2 regions of the Fictibacillus sp. EA-CB0309 genome follow, and region 2 is predicted to be linked to the other one. Evidence: riboswitches for the same ligand, from Rfam matches in the RefSeq annotation. Region 2 holds a riboswitch; the other holds the start of a gene.
What was found. Region 2 has a riboswitch for FMN ahead of ACEWFH_RS06600 (ECF transporter S component). Riboswitches for the same ligand answer to the same signal wherever they lie in the genome.
Positions count from the first base shown of each region.

Region 1: it holds a riboswitch for FMN, as region 2 does, so the genes downstream of both, ribE (riboflavin synthase) here and ACEWFH_RS06600 (ECF transporter S component) in region 2, are expected to answer to the same signal.

Region 1 is NZ_CP169271.1:3,559,524-3,569,914, reverse strand. Features, by position in the region: gene ACEWFH_RS20005 (YwaF family protein) at 1-3, shown strand, start outside; gene ACEWFH_RS20000 (hypothetical protein) at 94-1,164, shown strand; partial or broken gene ACEWFH_RS19995 (TrkH family potassium uptake protein) at 1,337-2,642, shown strand; FMN riboswitch at 2,698-2,845, shown strand; gene ribE (riboflavin synthase) at 3,213-3,863, shown strand; partial or broken gene ACEWFH_RS19985 (bifunctional 3,4-dihydroxy-2-butanone-4-phosphate synthase/GTP cyclohydrolase II) at 3,875-5,067, shown strand; gene ribH (6,7-dimethyl-8-ribityllumazine synthase) at 5,085-5,552, shown strand; partial or broken gene ACEWFH_RS19975 (response regulator transcription factor) at 5,816-6,492, shown strand; partial or broken gene ACEWFH_RS19970 (sensor histidine kinase) at 6,489-7,867, shown strand; partial or broken gene ACEWFH_RS19965 (ABC transporter permease) at 8,030-9,056, shown strand; gene ACEWFH_RS19960 (ABC transporter ATP-binding protein) at 9,072-9,740, shown strand.
Region 2 is NZ_CP169271.1:1,187,560-1,197,950, reverse strand. Features, by position in the region: partial or broken gene ACEWFH_RS06650 (NAD(P)/FAD-dependent oxidoreductase) at 1-660, opposite strand, end outside; gene ACEWFH_RS06645 (NAD(P)/FAD-dependent oxidoreductase) at 1,034-2,011, shown strand; gene ACEWFH_RS06640 (hypothetical protein) at 2,095-2,241, opposite strand; gene ACEWFH_RS06635 (hypothetical protein) at 2,423-2,554, shown strand; gene ACEWFH_RS06630 (hypothetical protein) at 2,735-2,896, shown strand; gene ACEWFH_RS06625 (HesB/IscA family protein) at 2,955-3,311, opposite strand; gene ACEWFH_RS06620 (aspartyl-phosphate phosphatase Spo0E family protein) at 3,371-3,568, opposite strand; gene mqnE (aminofutalosine synthase MqnE) at 3,887-4,984, shown strand; gene dapF (diaminopimelate epimerase) at 5,020-5,883, opposite strand; gene ACEWFH_RS06605 (hypothetical protein) at 5,899-6,141, opposite strand; FMN riboswitch at 6,241-6,426, shown strand; gene ACEWFH_RS06600 (ECF transporter S component) at 6,623-7,201, shown strand; gene ACEWFH_RS06595 (NupC/NupG family nucleoside CNT transporter) at 7,365-8,540, opposite strand; gene ACEWFH_RS06590 (YuzB family protein) at 8,759-8,995, opposite strand; gene ACEWFH_RS06585 (NAD(P)/FAD-dependent oxidoreductase) at 9,233-10,297, shown strand; gene ACEWFH_RS06580 (LSM domain-containing protein) at 10,351-10,391, opposite strand, start outside.

The sequences.
Region 1 (10,391 bases), 1.5 Mb from region 2:
TAGTGGTCTTGTTTTATGAATGTTTTGTGACGTAATTTGGAATTAAAAGAATTTATTGGTATTTATTGTATACTAAAGGTGAGGAGGGATTTTATGAATGATACGCTAATCAGACCTATAAGATGGGTGCCTTTTCTTATACTTAGTTTCTTAGTAATTGGTAGCAATGTAATTTTGTACCAGACTCCATACTTCCAACCTGTTCCGGATAGCGTAGTAATTGGATCCATGTTTGACTTTCTTCTCGTTATCCCGCTGCTCACCTATTATTTTATCATCCGCAAAAGATATTCTTGGAAACTGACATTGCTTGTAGCGCTTGTAAGTTATGGTTTCGCTTCGTACATCATCCCTGATGTCTTGTTAGATAACGTTTCTGTAGTGCCAAAAGCGCTTCTGTTATTAGAAGCGGGTTTTATCTCGATTGAGCTTTATATTTTGATCTTGGTGTGCAAAAAGTTTCCAAAAGTTAAAAAGACATATATTGAATTGCCTGCTGAAATGCCTTTTTTAATCAAGATAAGACAGGCGGTTAGCGTTCACTTTGCACAAAGCCGGTTGATTAATTCGGTAGTGAGTGAAGTAACGATGCTTTATTATGCGCTGTTTTCCTGGCGAAAAGCACCTATGACTTCAGACCACACCTTTACTTACCATAAGAATACAAGCTATGTTGCTCTTCAGCTGATGCTTATTCATGCTCTCATTATAGAATCAGTTGGTCTTCATTACTTCTTCAGTCAGATAAATCATACCGTTTCACTCATTTTACTTTTCATTAACATCTATTCCATTCTGTTTCTTTTCGGGCAGATGCAAGCTGTTAAGAAAGTGCCCCTTATCGTTTCAGATCAATTGCTGATTATGAATGTAGGGTTCATGAAAGGAATAGAGTTGCCCTTTAGCGCAATACAGGAAATGAAAACATATGAAGGACCAGATGAGATTCCTGCATCTGAAAGGAAATATACTTTTGAAGCAAGAGTAAGTGATTTTATTCCAGAACGGCCAGCGATCGAGCTCCTATTAAAAGAACCCATCCAATCAGATATCATTTATGGATTTAAGAAGAATGTTACAAGAGTGGTAATTAAAGTCGATAACTCTGTTGAATTGATGAGACTAATTGAAAAAAGAATAATTTCTGAAAATGAGCTGAATTGAAAGTTCTGCAGTCTTTTTTTAACAAATGTTCGATTTCACCTTGTTAAATGGAAATGCTATTGTTAAGATTTCAGAAGGTTACAGAAAAATCCCCTCGACAGGTGAAAAAATATATGTTTAAAAATACAGCAACAACCCAACAAAAAAGACTTTTTTAACTTCTGTTCAGCTAATCGTTATCTTTTATTTATTGTCTGTTTTAGTAGCGACCGTTTTACTAAGTTTGCCGGTTGGACATAACGAGGGAGTAGAACTAAAGTTTATTGATGCTTTATTTACTGCAGTTAGTGCTGTAAGTGTAACGGGTCTAACCTCTGTTAATATTTCTGAAACGTTCAATTATGTAGGAGTCATTCTTCTAGCCCTAATATGCCAAATAGGCGGGATCGGCGTCATGACGCTAGGAACAGCAGTATGGCTATTGATTGGTAAACGAATTGGAATGAGAGAACGTCAATTGATTATGACAGATCAAAACCAATCCACACTTGCAGGACTCGTTCAACTGATGAAGCAGATTTTAACACTCATAATAGGGATTGAGATCGTAGGAACGGTATTGTTCTTTATCTTGTTTCAGCCCTATTACGATACAGAAGTAGAAGTGCTATATCACGCATTCTTTGCATCTGTTACGGCAACGACGAATGCTGGATTCGATATAACGGGAAGCTCGTTGATACCGTTCCGCCACGATTATCTTGTTCAAATCGTTACGATGTGCTTAATTACGTCAGGAGCCATTGGGTTTCCTGTATTAGTTGAAATTAATAACTTTATAAAAGAGCGTAAGTATCTGGAGCGATATACATTTACCCTTTTTACAAAGGTAACGACAACAACATTTGCGTTATTGGTTGTAACGGGTGCAATTGGTATATATGTCCTGGAAATGAATGCTTTTTTGAGGATAAGTCTTGGCATGAAACGTTCTTCTACTCCATGTTTCAGTCTGTTACGACTAGAAGCGGGGGATTATCGACGATGGATATCTCTGAACTTTCCGTTCCAACAATGCTTTATTTATCGGTAATGATGTTTATCGGTGCATCACCGAGCTCGGTTGGTGGTGGTATCCGAACAACGACATTTGCTGTAGCACTGTTGGCGATTCTCTTTTATGCCAAAGGTAGAAATACGATTAAGATCTTTAAGCGTGAAATTTATCCTGAAGATATACAGAAGTCGTTTATTGTTATTATTGTGGCGATGGTGCTTTGTACGACGTCTACGATAATCCTAGCGATTACAGATCCTATGCCGATTGAGTATCTTTTTTTGAAGTGTGCTCAGCATTCGGAACAACAGGACTTTCTACAGGGATTACGGGTGAATTGAGCTCGACCGGAAAAATTATCCTCATGCTGCTGATGTTTATTGGAAGAATCGGCGTACTGTCATTCCTCTTTATCATCAGAGGTAAAGTAGTGACAGAACACATTCATTATCCGAAAGAAAAATTAATTATTGGTCAATAAAAGCGATCATGTTTGAATTCAGTCTATTGTTTACTTATAATGAACTTAAGTAAATAGTGTCCTTCGGGGTCGGGTGAAATTCCCAACCGGCGGTGATGAGGCTATAGCCTCTTAGTCCGTGACCCGGTTTTGCGATACGCGAAAGCGGTGGATTCGGTGCAATTCCGAAGCCGACAGTATAGTCTGGATGGGAGAAGGAACGTGAACGCTTTTAATTGCCTGTATTTTAAAAAGGTATATTTAAAGGTTTATTTCGTTATACTTTTAACACAAACCCCGGGAACTTTCTGTTTCCGGGGTATTTTTATTTTTAAAATAAATAGACTCCCGCTTTGCATATTTACGACGTTCTTGAAAACTTATTTCAAAAAGGTTTTTGCATTCTTTTTGTATGTTTTTTTCTTCTTTAGCAAGTTGATTGGAGTGGAAGGACTCCTGCGGGACAGGCGGGCAGGTGAGACACTTAAGAGTGAAACGTTACGAATGTGGCTCACCGCCTGCCCCGCGGAAAGCGAGCACCTGGAACGGAAATCAACTACTACCAAAAACAACAATGGGAGGGAAAGCTCTTTGTTTACAGGCATCATTGAGGAAAAAGGCACGATTAAATCCATCACGAAAGGCAATGAAACAATTGTACTTACCATTTCGGCTGAAGAGGTGTTGAAAGACGTGCACCTTGGAGACAGTATTGCAGTGAATGGGGTATGTCTGACCGTGACTTCTTTCGGCAAAAATCAGTTTACTGTGGATGTGATGCCAGAAACGTATCGGTCTTCAACATTAAAGCTGTTAAACAACCGTTCAATCGTTAATCTCGAGCGAGCTATGGCAGCAGGAGGAAGGTTTGGCGGACATTTTGTTTCTGGGCATGTTGATGGTACAGGAGAAATTTTAGAGAAGCGACCAGAGAAAAACGCAATCTATTATACAATTGCACTTCCAGATCATCTGATGCGCTACTTTATGCTAAAAGGTTCCGTTTGTGTAGATGGGACAAGCTTAACCGTTTTTGACGTTACCAAAAATACAATCACAGTTTCTTTGATTCCGCATACGGCAGATCATACGATTTTAGGTAAAAAAGGTACGGGAGACGTAGTGAATATTGAATGTGATATGCTCGCAAAATATGTCTACAGAATGTTGGCTCCAGAGAAAGAAGATCAAAAACAAAAGTCAAAGCTGTCTCTTGATTTCTTACAAGAGCACGGATTTTAGGAGGAGAGTTCATGTTTCACTCCATAGAAGAAGCAGTTGCAGATTTAAGAGAAGGCAAAATCGTTATCGTAGTGGATGATGAAGATCGTGAAAATGAAGGAGACTTTGTTGCCCTAGCTGAAGGAATCACACCAGAAACCATCAATTTTATGGTAACGCACGGACGTGGTCTCGTTTGTACACCAATCTCTGAGGAAATCGCGATGAAGCTGGATCTTTCACCGATGGTAGCAGCCAATACCGATTCGCACGGCACCGCTTTTACAATCAGTGTCGATCACAAATCAACAACAACCGGGATTTCTGCGCAAGAACGAGCAGCTACTGTTCGGGAGCTTGTGAATGGTGATTCTGTGCCATCTGACTTTAAGCGTCCTGGCCATATCTTTCCGTTGATAGGAAAAAAGGCGGCGTGTTAAGACGAGCAGGGCACACAGAAGCGGCAATCGACCTAGCAAATATGGCTGGCAGTCAATCTGCTGGAGTAATCTGCGAAATCATGAAAGAAGACGGAACGATGGCTCGTGTTCCTGAGCTTGTTGAGCTAGCAAAACAGCACAATATGAAACTCATTACAATCAAAGACCTTATTACGTACCGAAACAAAACGGAACAGATGGTAAAGCGAGAAGTTGAAATCAATCTCCCAACTGAATTTGGTGATTTTAAAGCGATCGGCTTTTCAAATGTGCTGGATGAGAAAGAACATGTGGCGCTTGTAAAAGGTGAAATTAATAGTGATGAATCTGTGCTGGTTCGTGTTCACTCTGAATGTTTGACCGGTGATGTGTTTGGGTCGGCCCGCTGTGACTGTGGTCCTCAACTTCATGCGGCTCTTTCTCAGATTGAAAAAGCAGGCTCTGGTGTTCTATTGTACATGAGACAAGAAGGACGCGGAATCGGGCTTATCAATAAAATGAAAGCTTATAAACTTCAAGAAGAGGGACTCGATACAGTTGAAGCCAATGAGCAGCTAGGGTTTGCGCCGGATCTGCGTGACTATGGAATCGGAGCGCAGATTCTTAAAGAGCTCGGCATCAGTAAAATGAAACTTTTGACGAATAATCCAAGAAAGATTGCGGGATTAAAAGGCTATGACTTGGAAGTAACAGACCGTGTGGCACTTCAGATGCCGCATAACGAAAACAACGAAGAGTATTTAAAAACAAAAAAGAGCAAATTGGGGCACATGCTTCATTTCTAATACAGGAGGAACGATAAATGGCAAAATTATTTGAAGGACATTTAGTTGGTACAGGATTAAAAGTAGGAATCGTTGCAGGGCGTTTTAATGATTTTATTTCTGATAAGTTAGTATCTGGGGCACAGGATGCATTTAAGAGACACGGAATTTCAGAAGATGATGTAGATATCGCTTGGGTGCCTGGTGCATTTGAAATTCCATTAATCGCTAAAAAGATGGCAGACAGCGGGAACTATGATGCTGTGATCACACTAGGAGCGGTTATCCGCGGATCCACTCCGCACTTCGATTATGTATGCAATGAAGCTGCTAAGGGAGTAGCACAAGCATCAATGACAAGCGGCGTTCCAGTAATCTTTGGAGTGCTTACAGTAGATTCTATCGAACAAGCAATCGAACGTGCTGGAACGAAAGCAGGAAACAAAGGCTGGGAAGCAGCAGTTTCTGCAATCGAGATGGCTAATCTGACTCGTCAGTTAGGATAAAAACATGTTTTGTGAGCCCGTCACTTTTTGTGGCGGGTTTTTGTTATTGGATGACAAGCGTCCATAATTATCGACTCGCTGCTATATGATGAAACCTCGCCAGATTATGGCAAGAATTGGCTGCATTAATGGCAGCTAACTTCTACGATTTGTGATTAAATTTTAAATCGTATAGACTAATGGTGCTTACAACTATTGGATGGAATAATCCATATTATATGTAATGGATAATTAAACGGATAAAAGTATAGGAGTATTTAATAATGACTAATATTCTAATTGTCGATGATGATATCAATATACTAAAGCTTGTAGATGTTCATTTATCTGAAGCAGGCTATAAAGTATTTCAAGCGCAAGACGGTTTAGAAGCTTTAAACATTCTACGAAATAAGAATTGTGATTTGGCCGTTGTGGACGTGATGATGCCTTATATGGACGGTTATATCTTAACAAAAGAGATACGTAAAAATTATGACATTCCTATTGTCTTATTAACGGCTAAAAATCAAATCGAGGATAAGGAACAGGGCTTTCTATCTGGAACAGATGATTATCTGGTTAAACCTTTTGAACCGAAAGAATTACTCTTTCGAATTAAAGCTTTACTAAGGCGATATGATAGACAATTAGATGAATCCATTGTTTGTTTAGGACGAACGGTTATAAACAAAAAGAGCTATGAAGTTCACATTGGTGATCAAACTATACTTTTACCTTTAAAGGAATTTGAATTGTTGTATTTTTTATTTCAAACCCTATGCAAGTGTTTACTCGAGACCACTTAATTGAACAGATTTGGGGTCTGGATTATGAAGGAGATGAACGAACTGTAGATGTTCATGTAAAGCGATTAAGGGAACGTTTTTCTAGATGGACAGATGATTTTCAAATTAAAACAGTACGTGGGGTCGGGTATTTACTGGAGGCAAAACGATGAAGTCTCTTTACGTAAAATTTGTAGTCATTACTATAGGGATTATGATTTTAAGTGGTATATTAGCTTTTTTTATCTCCAATACATACTATCAGCAAAAATTAAAACCCTATAATGATCAAAAAACACAAAAATCGCACTAGAAATGGTGTCTTTTGTTAAAGAACACCCCAGTATCAATTTAAAGGAGTACTTTGAAAACCTTTCTGCGATTGGCTATCAAATATACTTAGTAGAGGATTCTGGAGATGAATCCTATTTCGGAGCATCCTTTCGAAACAAAATGCTACCTGCGTCAACTAAAGAAAATGTATTAAACGGTGATATTTATCATGGAATTCTTCATTTTCCGAAAGAAACATTTGTGACAGGCTTTTTTGCAAATGAATTAAAGAACACGATCGGTGTGCCGTTGAAGCATGATGGAAAAAGCTATGCTCTTTTTATGAGACCTGATATCAAGCTCCTTTTTAATGAGATGCATATTCTGTTCGGTTGGCTGTTTGCCTTAATGATCACGTTAAGCATTGTGATGGTAGTGGTCAGCGCAAAATATTTAGTGAAGCCAATCTCTAAATTAACGGTTGCCACAAAATCACTCTCAAAAGGGAACTTTAACGTTGAACTTGATATTAACCGTGGTGATGAATTAGGGGAGTTATCTCATAGCTTTTTACAGATGTCGCGGAAATTAGAACAATCGGATGAGATGAGAAAAGAATTTATATCCAACATCTCTCATGACATACAATCACCCTTATCAAATATAAAAGGATACACAAATCTGCTGGAAAAAGAATCATTGAATTCAAAAGAAAAAACACAATATATATCTGTAATAAACGGTGAAATTAACAGGCTTTCTACACTAACTAAACAATTGTTACTTCTTGCCTCACTTGATCGCAATGAAGAAATTTTAAAGAAGAAACCATTCAATATTGCACAGCAAATTAAAGAACTGGTTCGAAATTATCAATGGCTGATAAATGAGAAAGGGATTATGCTGCGCTATTCCCTTCCAGATACAGAATTTATCGGTGACCCTTCTTTATTGAATACCGTATGGGATAATCTGTTAACAAATGCCATTAAGTACAATAAACCTAATGGCAGTATTGAAATATCGATTGAAGAAAGAGAAAAATCGTTATTCATCACTTTTGAAGATACAGGGATAGGCATGAATAATAAGGAATTAGAAAGGATTTTTGATCGCTTTTATCGTGCAGATATCGCACGTTCACGAACTGTGGAAGGGACCGGACTTGGTCTATCAATCGTTGCTACCATTGTTAAACTGCATGGTGGTCATACGGATGTGAATAGTAAGGAAAATGAAGGGACTACCCTTGTTGTTGAATTACCTATTGGCTAGAAAATACTCTCAAGTGTGTCATGCATTGCCCATGGAAGCCATTGGTGATGAATGACATTTTTTGTGGAATTCTTTACTCCAATGATTTGTAACTTGTTATTCATCGTCTGTTCATAATAGACCTATAGACTAACAATGTAACAAGAGATTGGAGGAGATGTTATGAGCATTGCTTGGAAAGAAATATTAAAAAATAAAGTTAGGTTCCTAATATTAGGTTCGATCATTTTTCTAGTTAGTTTATTAACTTTTATCATTTCAGGTTTGGCAAATGGATTATCACAAGATAATGCTGCATTAATAAAAGACTTGCCGAGCGGACAATTTTACATGAATCAAGAAGCAGAAGAAACCTATAATTTATCGAGGATAGACAATAGTATGCAAGAAAAAATAATAAACCAACAAAAAGATGCCGTTGCACTATCCATACAGATGGGCTTTTTGAACGATGAGAGTGGAAAACAAACGAAGCGTCGCTTTTGTCACATCTACCGACTCAAAATTATTTGAAAATGTAAATCGCGGGGAAATTGTACTTGACCGTTCATTAGAGAATGATGGCATAAAAGTTGGAGATATCTTAACTCATAATCAATATAGTGGAAAGTTTGTTGTAAAAGGTTTTGTGGACCAAAAGAAATTTAGCCATGCACCTGTAGCGTATCTAAGTATGGAGAATTATAAAGAGATATACCGTGTTGAAGAAATGCAGCTAGTCTTTATACCAAAAGGAGAATCATCCCAACAATTTAATGGGCTACAATCTTTTTCAAATAGTGATTTTCTTAAAACAATTCCTAGCTACAGTGCAGAACAAACGTCTTTAAATATGATTGTATGGTTCTTGGTTGTGATTAGTGGAATGCTGTTCGGTATCTTTTTCTACATGATGAACGTTCAAAAAACAGGGTTATTTGGAATTTTAAAAGCAATTGGGGTAAAAACAAGTGATTTGTTTAAAATGATGTGGACTCAAATGTTGTTTATTACCATTAATGCACTTTCACTATCTGTTACTTTTAGTCAATTTTTTAATAGGGTTGCACCTAAGGACATGCCTTTTAGTTTAACTACTGAAACCATCATGCAATTGTCTATTGTCTTCTTAATCATTGGATTTATTGGAGCTACGCTATCCGGTTTACAAATAAAAAGAGTAGAACCATTACAAGCGATTCAACAAGGGAGGTATAATAGGGAAATGTTCACAATTGATAACGTTAGAAAAACATTTACTAATGGTGATGTGAAGGAAGAAATATTAAAAGGAATCAATCTATCTCTTAAAGAAGGTGAGATAACGGCTTTAGTAGGTCCATCAGGGTCGGGTAAGAGTACACTTCTTACAATAGCTGCAGGACTTCAACCTGCATCAGATGGACACGTATTATTTGAAGGCAAAAACATGACCACTATGAGTTCTGAACAAGTGCGGAATATACGAGCAAGTAAGTTTGGTTTTGTTTTTCAATTTGCACATCTTGTTCCTTTTCTCACAGTAGAAGAACAACTGATACTAATGCTCGATGTTTCTGAATCGGAAATTAACAAACATGAACAAAAACAAGAAATTGACAAAATTCTAAAATTAGTTGGATTACAACATCGTAAAAATGCTTATCCTTCTTCATTGTCTGGTGGGGAAAAACAACGGGTTGCAATTGCTCGTGCAATCATTCATAAACCTAAAGTTCTCTTTGCAGATGAACCAACTGCAAGTTTAGATTCAAAAAAGTCAAAAGAGGTTATGTCTTTAATCCGAGATTTAACGAAAACATTGAACATTACTACCCTAATGGTTACCCATGACGAGGAAATGCTTTGTTATGTTGATCATATAATCAAAATGAGTGATGGACAGATTGTGTAGACTAAAGCAGCCGTCTAGTGATGGCTGTTTTCTTTTTAGTGATTAGCCAAGTTGGTGACCCAAAAACATCTCCTTAAACGAACCGATCCATTATCTCGCGCTGATATTGAAATAATTTGGACACACCACACGCCGACTAAAGTCATATATTAAACAGAAAAATAATATTTTTAGCATATCCAAAAGCAATTGACATAGTTATTAGAATAGTGTTAAGATTACCAAAGTTACAAACTACAAAATTATGGAAAGGATGGTTGTGTCATGGTGAAAGTAATGATTGTTACTCAAATTGCGGTCTCTATTGTATTAGATAACAACACTACAACTTCATATCATGGCCTGCCGGAACAGATGTATTAAGATTCCTTTCTATTCATTTTTCGTATCTACATACATATTCGTACGCAGGTCACCCCAGTCGTGACGTGTGTTTTTTTATGGTTAATGGAGCATATCACGTTCGACGACGTGGTATGCTTTTTATTTTGTTTGCACGAAGAGATCACTCTTCTTTTGCAATAGATTACTAAAATTTCAGGAGGAAAAACAGATGAAAAAAGAACAATTTAACGTGTGGCTAGAACGCAAGGATCATACACTTTTTGGGTAGCTCGATTAAACAATTGTTTAATAGTAAGGCAGATAGAG
Region 2 (10,391 bases):
CTCTAAGTTGTTGATCGCATACTCAACTAATTCTTCATCGAATCCAGGAAGTACTGTAGGAGCAGCTTCAATATTTACGATACGAACTTTTTCACGAGGAATATCGTATTCGCGGCAAAGTTCTGGAACGCGGTCAGCAAGTTCACCAACGAACTCGATTCCTGTAAATCCAGCACCACCAACTACGATTGTAATTAGTTCATCAGGCTGTCCTTCATTGTTGTAACGAGCGAATGAATAATCAATGTGCTCACGGATTTTACGAACAGAGTTAATGCTGCGGATGCTGAACGCATTCTCTTTAAGTCCTTGGATACCGAAAGTTTCCGGGTCAGATCCAAGTGCAATAATTAAGTAGTCATATGTTAATTCTTGATTGTCTAAAATGACGCGCTTTTCGTCTTTTTTAATTTCTTTTACTGTATCTTGTACAAAGTTCACTTTGTTCATATCGATGATGTTATCGATCATGATACGCGTTTTGTCATGGTGTAATGTACCTGCTGCATTTTCATGAAGCCACGTTGTTTGGTAATGATAGTTGTGCTTATTTACCAATGTAATTTCAGCTTCGTCTGATCCTAGTTCTTTTTGTAAACGTACAGCTGACATAATTCCGCCATAGCCGCCGCCTAATATTAGAATTTTTGGCTTACTCATTAAATTCACTTCCAGTTCTTATTTTTTTAGTTTGACCTTTTCACTCATTAAATATGAAGAAAAGGAATAGATTGTGATATATTTCACGTAATAAGACATAAATGAGTGCAAAAAATGTTCGGAATATCGACATTTTTTAATCATACACCCTCATCTTATTCCTTTTTTCTTGTTTTTTCAACCTTTTTTTCGTTATGATAATGTTTCAATTTCATACTTCATTTTTCGTTTGCAAGTGTTGCGTTTAATGTCAAATTATACAAATCAAAAAGAGGACTTTTGGTTTCTCTCAAGAATCTAAATGGGAGATAGCAAGTTCTGGTCAGAACATATTACATGTTCGTCAGTCATAAATACAGAAGAGGTGAAAGTGATGGCAAAAGAAATTTACGATATTACCATTATTGGTGGCGGTCCTTCAGGTTTATTTGCAGCCTTCTATGGCGGCATGCGTCAGATGAAAGTGAAGATCATTGAAAGTATGCCTCAACTTGGCGGTCAGTTATCTGCACTTTATCCTGAAAAATACATATATGATGTTGCTGGATTTCCAAAGGTTTTGGCACAAGACTTGGTTAATAACTTAAAAGAGCAAGCGATGCAGTTTAATCCTACTGTTGTTTTGGAAGAATCGGTTCAAAACGTAGAAAAAAATGAAGAAATCTTTGAATTAACAACTGACAAAACCGTTCATTATAGTAAAGCTGTTCTGATCACGGCAGGTGTTGGCGCTTTTCAGCCTCGACGATTAGAGCTCGCTACTGCTCAACAATATGAAGGTAAGAACCTGCACTATTTTGTAAACGATCTAAACGCATTCGCTGGAAAACGCGTTTTAGTGTGTGGGGGCGGTGATTCAGCTCTTGACTGGTCATTGATGCTAGAGCCAATCTCACCACAAGTAACGTTAACGCATAGACGTGATAAGTTCCGTGCTCATGAACATAGTGTGGAACAATTAATGAATTCAAAAGTCGCTGTTAAAACACCTTACCAAATTACTGAATTGATCGGTGATGGTGAGAGCATTTCTGCAGTTGTATTGGAGAACGGAGATGTTAAAGAAACGGTTGAGGTGGATGCCGTTATCGTGAACTATGGCTTCATCTCCTCTTTGGGTCCTATTAAAACTTGGGGATTAGACATTCAGAAGAATTCAATCGTCGTAAATTCTAAAATGGAAACAAATATAAAAGGCATTTACGCTGCAGGTGATGTGTGTACGTATGATGGTAAAGTAAAATTAATCGCTTCAGGGTTCGGCGAAGCTCCTACCGCGATTAACAATGCAAAATCATACATCGATCCAAACGCGAAAACACAGCCTTTGCACAGCACGAGCTTGTTCTAAAAAATTATGACGCCGGATGTAATTCTCTGGCGTCATTTTGTTTTCGTATTCATTGTTGCTATTGAAAGTAGTTGATTTCCGTTTCAGGTGCTTCGCTTTCCACGGGGCAGGCGGTGAGCCACATTCGTACGTTTCACGGATAAGTGTCTCACCTGTCTAGTTACAGTGGCTAGCCCCTCGAGGTCAAAAGTTAAACGGTCAAAAAGGCAAAGTGCGCCTTCCTTGCCCATTTACCTTTTGCTTGTCGGGGCTGAACGAGCCACTTCCACTTTTCGGACTGCCCGCCTGTCTCGCAGGAGTCTCACACCTTCCACTCCAATCAACTTGTCAAAGAAGCGAATGTACAAAAAGATTAGAAAGCCACAGTCCTATAGAAAACAGCTTTATTTTTTAAAAAAGGAGCAATAAATTATGAACAGACAATTTACTGAAGAAGAAATGCATGCTGCTGATTGCCTGCAAGAGATTCAGAAGGTCATTAATCAGCTTCATATCACGGATGAATCATTTCTAGAGGATACCAAAAAGAAATTCCCCGCTTAAAAGAGCTATTAAGTGAACTGGAAAGATACACCGTGGAATAAATTGCTTGTGGAAAGTAACCACTGCCTTTGTTATCATTGTTTGTGAGGCGGACAAGTGCCGCTGACATGATATGCAATTTTACCCGGTGTTGGCGCGCCGGGTTTTCTTTTACCCTTTTTTAGATAAGGAGATAGTCAAATGAAGTTCAACTTGATTCTGGGCATTATTTTCTTCATACTTGGTACTTTTTTAATGCCACTTGGTTTAAAAGAACAAAACAAGCAAAAGAAAGTCATACTTATCGTTGCTTCTATTTTGGCAGATATCATCGGAGTACTATTTATCTTTAATAAATTTTAAACATAGAAAAAGCTCTTGCCCAGAAAGATCGGGTAAGAGCTTTTAACGTTTCTGCCTATTAGCATTCTTCAGGTGTTCCTGCATTTGTTGCTGTTTTAAATGAAGAACCGCAACCGCATGATGCGATGGCATTCGGATTTGTAATCGTAAATCCTCCGCCCATCATGTTTTGCTTAAAGTCTATAACCGTTCCTTTTAAGACTTTAGCACTTTCTTCATCAACAACCACTTGTATTCCTTCGATGTTCTCTTCGTGATCGGAGTCACTCTTATCACTGTCAAAGCCCATTCCATAAGAAAGACCTGTACATCCTCCGCCCTTTACAGCTACACGCAGAAATTGATTTTTGTCTTCTTCGTCAGCTAGCATTTCTTTAATTCTGCTTGCCGCACTTTCTGTGATTTCAACGATCATTATTTTCACTCCTTTAATAAGGATCTATAGGTATAGTATAACGGCTTCAAAAGCTGCTCTCAAGAAATCGGCTTTCGGTCAATTCCCTTTTGCTGCATTTCCATAATCTTATTATGTGTTTCGTCAATTTTTCTACTATAATTTAAAACCATTGGATGATGTAATCCTAATGCATTTGCCGTCTGTATCATTTTATTTCGCAGAGTTTCTAACTGTTCAATCTTTTCTAATCTAGCAGCTGCTGATGTGGCTTTCATTTTCGTCACTCCACTCTTCATTTTAAACATATGCCTTCCTTTTATTTTACATTTCCTGCAATTATTAGACAATAATCACTTTAATAAAAAAACGATATTATTAAAAATTTACTAAGTATTTACCAAAAGCGGCTGCCCTTGTCGTAATGTTTGATTAGGATTATAATGATAATGCACTCAAGGCGCATGTATTTATTTCTGATAATACATATGTATTCGTATAAAATTGGTAAAGAGAGAGTGTCGATTTGTACTCTTATCTTTAAAAAATGTGTACATCATCCGAACATTTCATTTGAAAATTTAGGGGGATAAAAAATGGCAAATATATTGACTCTTGATACGCACATGGCAGCAATTGCTGAAAAAGTAACTCATGGCGAGCGTCTATCAATTGAAGACGGTTTATATTTATATGAAACGAATGATCTTTTGAGCGTTGCATCTTTAGCTAATGAAGTGAATACCCGCAAGAATGGGGACCACGTTTATTTCATTGAAAATCTGTATATCAATCCGACTAACGTATGTGAAGCGACATGCAGCTTCTGCGGATTTAAGCGCAAGCCTGGTGAAGAAGGCGCTTATACGATGAATGATGAACAGCTGTTGAGCTATGTAGAAAAGCGCTGGAACGATAACATCCGAGAGTTTCATATCGTGGGTGGCCATAATCATGAAGTGCCGTTTGATTATTATTTAGATACGATCCGCACGTTGAAAAAGCACTACCCACAAGTAACGATTAAAGCTTATACAGGAGCTGAGATCGAGTTCTTCTCAAGAATCTCTGGACTTTCCATGAAAGAAGTATTAGAAGAGCTTATTAAAGCAGGCTTAGATACGATGCCTGGCGGTGGTGCCGAAATACTTACAGAGCGTTATCGCTTAAAGATGAGTCCTGATAAAGCTTCTACCGACCAATGGTTAGAGGCTCACGAAATTGCACACGGATTAGGATTAAAAACTCATGCAACGATGTTATATGGATCGATTGAAACGAAAGAAGAACGTCTGATTCATATGGATCGCCTTCGTCAGCTGCAAGACGCAACGAATGGCTTCATGGTATTTATTCCACTGGCGATGCAACCTCGTACACAATCAATGGGTCTGATGAGAAGAACTTCTGCTTTTGACGATATGAGAACAATCGCGATCAGCCGTTTGATGCTTGATAACTTTGATCATGTAAAAGCATATTGGATCAACATAGGTGTTCAGCTTACTCAGATGGCATTAACGTTTGGATCTAGTGATATTCACGGAACATTAATTGAAGAGCGCATCTCACACGCAGTTGGTGCACTAACTTCATCAGGTATCACTCGAAAGGAACTTGTCCACTTGATTAAAACAGCAAACAAAGTTCCCGTTGAACGAGATACGTTTTACAACATTATTCAAAAATACTAAAAGCAAAGTGCAGGCATCGATGCCTGCACTTTTGTTTATTTTATATGATATTCACCTGTACAAATTACTTCTGCTGGGCCGGTCATCAACACATCACCGTTATCTTGCCAATTGATGATAAGATCTCCGCCCGCTAAATGGACCGTAATATCTGTGTTTCGTGCGGCTTTTTCGTTCAGAATTGCAGCTACAGCCGCTGCACATGCTCCCGTACCACATGCTTGTGTGACACCTGAACCTCTCTCCCAAACTCTAAAGTGCATTTCATTTTCGGAGACCATCTCAACAAACTCTGCATTTACCCAATCAGGAAACATTGGATCTTTTTCAATAACAGGACCAAGCGAGTGCAGTGGCACTTCATTAATGTTATCAACGAAGAAGATGGCGTGCGGATTACCCATCGATACGGCAGTCATTTTTAAATCTTTACCATCGAATGAAACAGACTCGTTAATAACTTGATCACGTTCTTTAAAGCCATTTACAGGAATCTGTTCAGGCTGAAGGATAGGATTCCCCATATTTACCGTCACTAAGGATACTGTGTTGTTATTATCTGTTGTTAGTTTCGCGGTTACCATTCCGCCAAGGGTTTCAATCTGAAATTCTGTTTCTTCCACAATTGCGTTTTCGTACGCATATTTCGCTACACATCGAAGACCGTTGCCACAGTTCTTGGCTTCTGAACCATCGTTGTTAAAAATCCGCATCTTAACAGGTGCCACATCACTTGGGCAGATTAAGATCATACCGTCTGAACCGATTCCCGTATAAGGATTTGAAACAGCTACTGCTAGTTCAGGCAAATCAGCTTCAGCGATTCTTTCTTCAAACATATTGACGTAAATGTAATTATTGCCGAGTCCATGCATTTTTGTGAATTTCAAAGTGTTCATGCTTCTAATTACTCCTTATGATTGCCCTCTTAATTTTTCATCTGTATAGAAATAATCGTCATCCGCGTTTAAGATCGTTATCTTGCCATGACAGCACGGCATGATTAAAATCTGTTTAATGCCTTCTTTGGCAAGATTCATCTGTTCTTCTTTAAAAGAAGTTAAAACATTATCTTGTTTACAGAACGGACACTCCGAAATATAGATATCATTCATCATTCTTTCATACGGCCATGTATATTCAAAGGTCAATTTCATGTGAGTTCATCCTCTATTTGGAAGGTATGGTTATTGCTTATTCGTTCACAACTTACATTTTTTAAAGTATAATAGGTGATGTAACAAAATACAATAGCGATCCATCTTCGGGGCAGGGTGAAATTCCCGACCGGCGGTAATTGAAGATTCCCTCTTCATCAGCCCGTGAGCGATTTGGAAATGCCGAAACAACCGTTTAGGCTAGACATCATATCGATGTCACCACATTGCTGATCTGGTGCAATTCCAGAGCCGACAGTATAGTCTGGATGGGAGAAGATGTTGGTACAGCGGTTCGTGTACATGAGCCTTTGTTTAAGTGCGCATTTTACCATTTTTGTAAAAAATGCTTCTTTTACATGCTGTTTATCATACAAACTCCCTTAGTCCGTTCTTTATCGACTAAGGTTTTTTTGTGTAAAACAGGCTGTGCTGCATTCGAAATCATGAGATGGCGCAACACAAAAGAGGAGAGATTTCAATGCAAAAGGGAAAAATCAAACAAATGGTAGCGGTATCGATGCTCAGTACGATTGCATATGTACTGATGATGCTCGACTTTCCGTTTCCAGGACTGCCTCCATTTCTAAAAATTGATTTTAGTGAGGTGCCTGCACTGCTAGCTGCCATCATATTCGGACCTGCAGCAGGAATAATGGTTGAGGCAATAAAAAATGTACTTCATTACGGAATTGTAGGAAGTTTTACAGGTGTACCCGTTGGTCAATTAGCAAACTTTGTGGCCGGGATTCTTTTCATTCTGCCAGTATCCTACTTATTCCGCAAAAAGCATACGGTTAAACGTCTTTCAACAGGCTTAATTCTAGGAACGGTTTTGATGACATTTATGATGGGACTACTTAACTATCTGATCATCTTACCAGCCTATACGTGGTTCCTAGGTGCTGACCCGATGTCTAGCCAAATGATGATGGACCTGATTCTAAAAGGTATTACACCGTTTAACTTGATAAAAGGAACAATTATTACGTTACTGTTTTTAGCACTATATAATCGAATGCAGCCATGGGTGATGAAACAGATTGCTCAGCAGGCATAAATATAATGATAAAAAACGTTGTGGAGAAGGCTCCACAACGTTTTTTTGAATAATCGTGGAAAGCTTAGCGTAAAGTGCAAAATAGTTAGGCACACTCCTGTTAAATACAGTACAAAAAATGCTCGAAGCTTGAGCTTCGAGCACTTTGAAATTTAATTTGTTTTTATAAGAATAATCCTACAATTGTTCCAGTTAGGACAGAACCCATAGTAGCTACAAGCAATACTTTTAAGCCGACTTTAGCTAGCATAGAAGCTTTTTCTCCATTGATCGCTTGAACAGTTCCTAAGATAATTCCAATAGATGAGAAGTTAGCAAATGAGATTAGGAATGCTGAGACAATACCTACTGTCTTAGGATCCATGTCCGGAATCATTTTCATGAAGTCAAGCATCGCTACGAATTCATTGGCTGCAACTTTAGTTCCCATTACTGAACCTGCTTGAACGATTTCATTAGCAGGAATACCCATGATAAAAGCGATTGGAGCAAACACATAGCCCAAAATTTGTTGGAATGTCAAACCAGTCACTGCATCGAATGCAAAGTTGACCATTGAAAGTAATCCGATATAAGTAATAAGCATCGCACCTACGATAAGAGCAACTTTACCACCATCTAAAGCACCGTTTCCGATCGCTTCAAACAATGACTTTTCTTTCACCATTTCTTTAACATCAATTTCTTCATCTTCATCAGAAGTTACAGGACAAACGATTGATGAAAGGATCAGTCCTGAAAATACGTTAATCGGTAGTGCAACTAAAACGTATTCTGCAGGAATCATTTGCATGTAAGCACCGAGAATTGAACAGCTTACTGCTACCAATGAAGATGTTACAACTACGAACAATCGGTTAGCCGATAGTTTGTGCAATTGAGACTTAACAGAGATAATTGCAGTAGTATCACCAAACACCATTGAGTTGACAGCAACGAAAGATTCAATTTTTGGCAGTCCAGTAACTTTTGCAACAGCACCACCAATGTATTTAATGGCAAGAGGTAAAATGCGTGTGTACGTTAAAATTGAAAGTAAAGCGGATACAAACACGATCATCATCAATACGTTAATGAAGAAGTATTCTTTTCCACTTAAATCTCCAAATACAAACGCGATACCATCATTACCAAATGAAAGGACCTTGTTAAAAACGTTTACAATTTTGTTTAAAACGGTCTTACCTACTGTTGTATTTAGCATGAACCAAGCTATCAATAATTGTACAACCAACATAATTCCAACCGCTTTAAAATTAATGTTCTTTTTGTCATTGGACATAATGAAAGCGATTGCAATTAATGCAATAATGCCCAAAATTCCTATTAAGATTGACATAAAAGTTCCCCCTTATTACTTTACTCAATTATTTTACATAATTAAATAATTTTAGTCGTTCAGTTGTCAGACATCGAATGACTGACCCTTTTCTAATGTAACAAATTTCGACAAAAATGCAATCGTTTTTATAAAATTCATTACTAGATATTTTTCCCATAATAAAATGCCTTAACCAATAAAAAAACAGCCTCTCATCTTTTTAGAGAAGCTGCTTCTTAAAACATAAAGTTTTCTTCTATATGATTGTAGATGTTTTTAACAAGTTCATCTGATGTTTCTCCGTGCACGATATCTCCGTTCACGAGAGCAAAAAGCGATTTGGCACAGTGTCCGCAATAGCCTAGACATCCATACTCAATTACATCAAGATCATAGTCTTTCTCGAGTTCTTCGAGCGCTTTTTGTGCACCACTTGCTAAATTACTTACACAAAACTCTATAATCGGTCTCATTTTTTCTTTCACCTCTTGATGAATTCATCCTAACTCTTTCTTAAGAGCTAGTCAATGTAAACACTCATTCTTCCTGTGTTTTTTCCATAAAAGAGTTGTGAATTTGTTGCAAAGTGCTATACTTAAACATGTCAAAAACGTGAAATCGTTTACTTATTTCGAGTTAAGGATATTTACTTATATAAAGCACTACAAAAACAGATAAGAATTGTCTTGAAAGAAAAGGGGAAATGACAAATGAAACACCTCGTTTTACTTGGCGGAGGATATGGAAATATGCGTGTGTTGAAGAGACTTCTTAATTCCTCAGACCTCCCTGAAAACATTCAGCTTACGCTTATTGACCGTGTACCTTATCATTGTTTGAAAACCGAATACTATGCGCTGGCTGCAGGAACCATTTCAGATCATCATGTTCGCGTAACGTTTCCTGATCATCCACGCTTAAATATTAAATACGGTGAAGTTACAGAAATTGATGTAAAAGAAAAGAAAGTACTACTAAAAGATCAAGATGCTGTTTCGTATGATGATTTAGTAATTGGCCTTGGCTGTGAGGACAAGTATCACAATGTTCCAGGCGCAGATCAATATACATTAAGCATTCAGACAATTGATAAATCACGTCATACGTATCAAGTCTTAAATAACTTGCATGCAAACGCCGTGGTTGCCGTTGTGGGTGCCGGCCTTTCTGGTGTAGAACTTGCATCTGAACTTCGCGAAAGCCGTCCGGATCTTACTATCAAGCTTTTTGACCGCGGTGACATGATTTTATCTGCATATAAGAAAAGACTAAGTAATTATGTACAAAACTGGTTCGTTGAACATGGGGTTGAGGTCATTAACAACTCTAATGTTACAAAAGTAGAAGAAGGCGCATTGTTTAATCACGATGAAAAAGTTGAATGTGACGCTATCGTTTGGACTGCGGGTATTCAACCTAGCCGCATCGTACGTGATTTAGATGTTGAAAAAGACAGTCAAGGACGAGTGGTTCTAAGTGAGCATCATCACCTCCCTTCTGATGAACATGTGTATGTAGTAGGAGATTGCGCAAGTCTTCCTTACGCACCTAGTGCACAGCTCGCAGAGGAACAAGCGGAGCAAATCTCACAAGTTCTATTAGCACGATGGAACGAACAGCCACTGCCTGAGATGAACGAGATTAAATTAAAAGGTGTTATGGGATCGCTCGGTAAGAAGAGTGGTTTCGGTACGATGGGAAGCACAGCTCTTATCGGACGAGTGCCTCGATTATTAAAATCAGGAATTCTCTGGTTATATAAATATCAAGTATAAGAAATATCAAGCATAGAAAAGACCCATGCAGCTGCATGGGTCTTTTGCTGTTTTTACCACCAATAAGGACGGAAACGGCGTATTCGGTAGAACG